DNA from 2 places in the Colwellia sp. 20A7 genome. Region 1 is predicted to be linked to the other one. Evidence: riboswitches for the same ligand, from Rfam matches in the RefSeq annotation. Region 1 holds a riboswitch; the other holds the start of a gene.

Evidence for each region. Region 1 has a riboswitch for cyclic di-GMP ahead of GQS55_RS01335 (MotY family protein). Riboswitches for the same ligand answer to the same signal wherever they lie in the genome.
Region 2: linked by a shared signal. The riboswitch ahead of GQS55_RS08555 (DUF3718 domain-containing protein) and the one ahead of GQS55_RS01335 (MotY family protein) in region 1 are both predicted to bind cyclic di-GMP.

The regions. Positions count from the first base shown of each region.
Region 1 covers NZ_CP047130.1:311,731-315,197, reverse strand. The annotation lists gene GQS55_RS01340 (sigma-54-dependent transcriptional regulator) at 1-1,062, opposite strand, end outside; gene GQS55_RS01335 (MotY family protein) at 1,083-1,961, opposite strand; cyclic di-GMP riboswitch class I at 2,045-2,135, opposite strand; gene flhA (flagellar biosynthesis protein FlhA) at 2,511-3,467, opposite strand, start outside.
Region 2 covers NZ_CP047130.1:1,969,689-1,973,155, reverse strand. The annotation lists gene GQS55_RS08570 (hydroxymethylglutaryl-CoA lyase) at 1-442, shown strand, start outside; gene GQS55_RS08565 (CoA transferase subunit A) at 488-1,186, shown strand; gene GQS55_RS08560 (3-oxoacid CoA-transferase subunit B) at 1,279-1,935, shown strand; cyclic di-GMP riboswitch class I at 2,194-2,291, shown strand; gene GQS55_RS08555 (DUF3718 domain-containing protein) at 2,353-2,712, shown strand; gene GQS55_RS08550 (patatin-like phospholipase family protein) at 2,943-3,467, shown strand, end outside.

The DNA.
Region 1 (3,467 bases):
CATGACAATCGCTCTTTGAATCACATTTTCTAACTCACGAACATTACCCGGCCAGTTGTAACAAAGTAAAATATCTTCAGCTTGTGGGCTGAAACTAAACTTCTCTGATCCATACTTAGTAATAAAATGTTTTGCTAATGGGATTATATCTTCAGAGCGCTCTCTAAGCGTTGGACAACTAAGGGGTAAAACATCTAAACGATAAAATAAATCTTCTCTAAACAAACCTTTTTCTACTTGCTCTCGCAACGGCTTATTACAAGAAGCTATAATTCTAATATCAAGCTTAATACGTTGATGACTGCCTAATCGCTCGACTTCTCGTTCTTGAATAACTCTTAATAACTTAGCTTGAAGTTCTAATGGTAATTCAGAAATTTCATCTAATACAATCGTCCCACCGTTAGCTAATTCAAACTTACCGACTTGATTACTAGTAGCCCCAGTGAAAGCACCTTTGTTATAGCCAAATAACATTGACTCAAGCATATTCTCTGGAATTGCTGCACAATTAATAGCAACGAAAGGTTTATCTGCACGAGCAGACGCCTTATGAATAAAATGCGCCAATTTCTCCTTGCCCGTTCCTGATTCTCCCATAATCAACACACTTGCATTAGTCTGCCCTGCACGGTTGGCTAAACGTAACAATTGTTGAGATTTATTAGAGACAGCAATTAAACCTTCTGCTCCTTGCTTCATAGACTCAGCATTGCGGATAGTTAATTTAAGCTGTTCAGGAAAAAAAGGTTTAAGTAAAAAGTCAACTGCGCCGCCCTTACTTAATGACAGGGAAGCAAGCTCACTTTGGGAGGAGTCAACAAGTGATATTATTTGACCATTTTTGCAAGTTCTACGAACTAATGTTACTAAGTCAACGAGTGACATTTGATCATTATCAGCATCAATAAAAATCAGCTGAGGCTTTAAGTCTAAACAATAACTAATTGCATCGGGAAGTGAGTTAGTATGTAACAGTTTAAAGTTTTCACCACTTACAGTATTTTCAATTTCTCGACTAGGTTTTGTGTGTGCAAACCACAATAGGTATTTTTGATCCATCATTTTCTCCTTGGTCGAAATCAATTTGAGCGTCTAAATAAACGAACTAATACTCGTCGATTTGAAGATTTCCCAAGAATTGTACTATTGTTAGCAACAGGATAACGCTGACCATGTGCACGCACTTCTAGCATATTTTCTGACAAGCCAAATTCGACTAAACGAGCAGCTACATCATCTGCTCGTTCTTTAGAAAGCAATCTATTTGCCAGTGGTGAACCTACATCATCAGTATGGCCATCTATCATGACTTTTTCAACGTTAGGATCTAATGCTATATATCGCGCTAAATTTTTTAAAAAAGTAATGTCTGCCTGTTTTTTTACTATTCGCTCACCCAATTCAAATTCAAAACCATGATCTCGTGCTTGATCCCACGATAATGGCGCAAGCTGGTGACGACAAGCTTGATACTTTGAAATCACATTATCACTAAACGTATTTGCAAACGTTAAACGTAACTCTTCATCACCAAAGCCAATAATAGCATCAAGCCAAAAACCTTGTTTAATCACTCGTAATAACGAGGCAATGCCTGAGTAAAAATAAACTTGTTGCTGTTCTATTTCAGATGAATTAAACATTATCTTAGGAGGTGATATTTGTGCTGGTTGCCAATCTGCTCGGCGTGCAAACACTTGCACATTGGTAATTTCGCGATCAGTTAATAACCACTGAAGACTCAAGTTTTGAGGCTCACCTGCTTTAGATGTTACACTCAGCTGTGCGTACTCATCAATGGTTTGTGTTAACTGACAATGAAAAGAATCACCACTGACTTGCCAAGTGCTGTCTTCGTAGGTTTGTTGAATGTTACGCTCTGCTTTACTTTGCTGCGTAAATAATAAGGTTGAAAAAAATAGAATAAAACTAAAAAATTGAGGGAAACAATTTAACATTTATGTACCCGTTCCTTGTAAAATACTAGCAATAAGCGGAACATCACATATATATATAGGTGAGATGAAAACTACCGCTAAGTTAATGTAACTCCCACAATCTTGACTTAATAATTAAGCTTTAGATTGGAAGCTTTGCGTCCTATTCTTTCAAATAGTTTGCTATTTAATTTTCTTAGTTTATTCCTACCCGATTCCATAAAAAATAGCTATTAATTACTATTTCGATTCATTCATTATAAGTAACGGCGGCTGAATTGCAATCATCTACTATCAAATATTCATACATAATTCGCATTTACTTTATATTTACTTTATATTTACTTTATATTTAATGTATTGTAATTAATAGCTTTTTAATAAAGTGAATTAAACAAGCATTATTTTTAACAAATAACACATTAGCAAACAACTACCACAATAATGTAAAAGTGTGACAACTAAGTGAATGCTAATAAGCCAATACTAAAAAATAAAAACAAGCGTTAATCTACTATATTTAGGCTCTGCCATTCACGCAAAACCTTCCCCTAAAATATAGTACGGATACTAACCTAACGATCCAATAATATTCACTCTCACATTATCCGGTACTTCATTATAAGATAATACACTTAAGCTACCTTTGGTAAACGAACGAGCATAACGAGCTAATAAAGGTCGTAACTGTGGAATCACTATAAGTACAGGGGTAATACCTTTACTTTTCATATCGTCCATAATAGCTGGCATTGTACGTTGAAATTGGCCGAGCAAATTAGGATCCACCGGAAAGCTATCTAATGCCACTTTGCCTGACTGCATTGCTTGATCAAGTGAACTTTGCATCGTTTGTTCTAGTTTTTCGTCTAAGCTATATACGGCTAGTTCATCTCGTTCACCCATCACTTGTTTCACCAGAACTCGTTGCAGTGCGCAACGAACATCAGAGGTAAGTAAAATAGGATCTTTTGTTACTTCAACACTATCAATAAGAGTGCCTGCAATGGTTACTATATCACCCAAAGCAACATGCTCACGTAAAAGTAAGCGCATAACTTTCAGTTGTAAATTAATCGGTAATGCTTTTTCAAGTGCTTCAGCTAAACCTGGTGAAATCTCTTTTAAACGCTCATTGAGGCGTTGAATATCCTCATAACCAAATAATTCATCTAGATGCTCTTTGATAACTTTACCAGTATGAGTCGCAATCACAGTGCCTAAATCAACAACTGAATACCCCATGTTTAAGGCCTTAGCTTTCGCCTCTTCAGCTATCCAAACAGCCTCTAGGCCATAGGCAGGATCGGTTGTTAACTCACCATCTAGTTGTCCGTATACATCACCGGTATTTAGCGCTAACAATTGTTTCGCATTTAATTGCGCCGCAGCGACCGCTATCCCAGCAAGTTTGATTTTATACTCTTGTGGATTTAATCTCAGATTATCTTTAATTCTAATTTCTGGCAGCAAAAAACCTAATTGCTCAGATAAATTTTTACGAACACCTCGCAATGTTTTCACTAA
Region 2 (3,467 bases), 1.7 Mb from region 1:
AGAAGACGTTGCTAAAGTTGCTAAAAAACTCTACGAAATGGGCTGCTATGAAATATCTCTTGGCGATACAATCGGTGTTGGTACACCGGGTAAAGTCACACAAATGATACAAGCGGTTAGTGCTCATGTACCAATAAATAAGCTAGCGGTACATTTTCATGATACCTATGGACAAGCGTTAACCAATATTTACGCAGCTCTTCAAATGGGTATTAAGGTCGTCGATAGTGCTATTGCAGGTTTAGGTGGTTGTCCTTATGCTAAAGGTGCATCAGGTAATGTTGCTACTGAAGATGTTGTTTACATGTTAAATGGTTTAGGTATAGAAACAGGAATAGATTTTACAAAATTGCTTAAAGCTGGTTGGTATATCAGCGAAAAACTAGATAAAGCGCCAATATCAAAAGTATCAAATGCTTATCTGGCGAATAGAAACACATAGTATGTTAGCAAAAAATATAATAAATAAAGCATCGAGGAGAAAACAATGGCAGGGTTTGACAAAGTAGTTGCTAGTTACGAAGAAGCCATGGCTGGTCTAACTGACAACATGACTGTAATTGCAGGTGGTTTTGGCTTATGCGGAATTCCTGAAAACTTAATTCAGGAAATTAAACGTAAAAGTACAAAAGGATTAACATTAGTTTCTAATAACTGTGGTGTTGATGATTTTGGCTTAGGAATTTTATTGCCTGATCGCCAAATTAAAAAAATTATTGCTTCTTATGTTGGTGAAAATGCTGAGTTTGAGCGTCAAATGATGGCTGGTGAACTCGATGTAGAATTAACACCACAAGGGACATTAGCCGAAAAAATACGTGCTGGTGGTGCGGGAATACCCGCTTTTTTCACTGCAACAGGGTATGGAACCCCTGTTGCAGTAGGTAAAGAAGAAAGAGAGTTTAACGGTCGCCATTATATTCTAGAAGAAGCTATCACTGGTGATTTTGCTATTGTAAAAGCATGGAAAGCGGATCGATACGGTAACTTGGTTTTTAGAAAAACAGCACGTAATTTTAATCCAATGGCAGCAACCGCAGGTAAAATAACCGTTGTTGAAGTTGAAGAAATTGTCGAACCCGGCGAGCTAGATCCAGATCAAATTCATACTGCTGGAATTTATGTCGATAGACTAATTTTAGGCACCTTCGAGAAACGCATTGAACAACGCACTACCCGCTCATAGAACTAAGTTGAACAATAATTAACAGGTTGATAGCTAACTGCGATTGTCGATAAAAACAATAAACGCAGCTGTTACCCTAGAGGAGATAAATAATGGCGCTTTCCAGAGAACAACTTGCACAACGTGTAGCCCAAGAACTTCAAGATGGTTATTACGTTAATCTAGGCATTGGTATTCCAACCCTTGTCGCTAATTACGTACCTGAAGGGATTGAGGTTATGCTTCAATCTGAAAATGGCTTATTAGGAATGGGACAATTTCCCACTGAAGACGAAATTGATGCCGATCTTATTAATGCAGGTAAACAAACGGTTACTATGGCAACAGGTGCTTCTCTTTTTGATTCGGCCGAATCATTTGCCATGATCCGTGGTGGACATGTTGACCTAACCGTACTTGGGGCTTTTGAAGTTGATGTAAATGGTAATATTGCTTCTTATATGATCCCAGGAAAACTCATTAAAGGTATGGGTGGCGCAATGGACCTAGTAGCTGGTGCTGATAATATTATTGTTACCATGACTCATGCATCAAAGCATGGTGTGTCTAAATTATTAAAAAACTGTACGCTACCATTAACGGGAAAAGGCTGTATAAAAAAAGTGCTAACAGATTTAGCATATATAGAAATAAAAGAAGGAAAATTTCACTTGTTAGAGCGCGCACCTGGCGTATCTGTTGAAGAAATAATAAAACTAACTGAAGGTGAATTAGTTGTACATGAGAATACACCTGAAATGCAGTTTTAGTCTTGAATTAGTAAAGTTCAAAGTATAATTAGTTAACTTAAAATAATTATACTTTGATAAAAGAAACATACCTCAATTACAAATATACTTCGGCCTTATGTAACAAGATTGTAAACATGTTGTAAGTATAATGTCTCAACTTAAATTTATTAAATTTTTTGCCTTAATAAGTAATACTTATAATATGTTATTCTCTTATATAACAATAAACTAAATGAAATTTGCATTTATAATAAATATTAGAGATAATTAAATTTGACAAAGAAAAGGCAAAGCATATGAAAGTATGCGACGCAAAACCACCGGCCTACGGGATTTTCTAATACTGGATAATCTACGGCAGCGGAGTCACCTCGTTCATAGGTACATCCCGTGGTTTTTTCTTTTAATAATCCATTTAAATTAAAGGTTACTAAAATGAAAAAATTATTAATAGCTTCAACCATCACTATTTTAACTTTAACGTCTGTTGTATCGACACCTCAAGCACAAGCGACGAACATTGCACAAAGCATATGTGAGTATGTGGCTGCTGATGACAAGAAACGCATGCGTTCATTTTTAAAAATGAATAAATTAAAAATTCGTCGTATTTTCGACGGCATTGAGTGTAATGGCCAGAACTTATTAGAGTTTGCATCAACAAGTGGTTCTGTAGAAACAGGATCTTTGATGATTTCTAAATTACCAAAGAGTGTTGTTTCTGCTAACTTAGCATTGTTGCAAACTGGATCGAAACCATTGATTGATGTTGCTAACGAACGTGTTAGCAGCTAATAAATTATTTTCAGATAAGAAAACTACTTAATTATTACATCTTTTAGGTGCAAATAGTGACAAGTAGAAGATTAATTGTTAATAATTCTATGTCATTTTAAAAAACCAGCTTCTGCTGGTTTTTTTTCGGCTAACTTTCCCCCTTAGGCTAGCAGTATCAAATAAAAACACTTATAGTTGCAATTGACAAACAACATCTTAATCAACACTTTAATTCAAGATAATCATCGATGACTAGAAGACATAATTATGTTGCCACCCAAAACGCTTTAGTACTAACTGGTGGTGGGGCTCGAGCAGCCTATCAAGTAGGTGTTCTTTCAGCTATCGCTAAATTCGTACCTAGAAATCATGCTATTCCCTTCCCTATTTTATGTGGAACTTCTGCAGGGGCAATAAATACCACAGCCTTAGGATGTTATGCGTCATGCTTTCACTTAGGGGTAAAAAAGCTTGAGTGGGTGTGGAAAAACCTCGATACCAGTAAAATTTATCATAATAATACCCGAGGTGTTTTTGGGTATATAGGTAAAGCTATGTTCGCAAACTTTCAAGCTGATTATGCTAATAAATTACCTCGTAGTTTATTAAACAATGAACCGCTTCGTGACCTATTAAACTCGGTGATGAATTTTAAGCGTATTGATAATAATATTTTACAGGGGTACCTATCTGCTACCTCAGTCACCGCATCAAGTTATAGTACAGGTAACTCTATCAGCTTTTTTCAAGCTAATGATAATATAGCTCCTTGG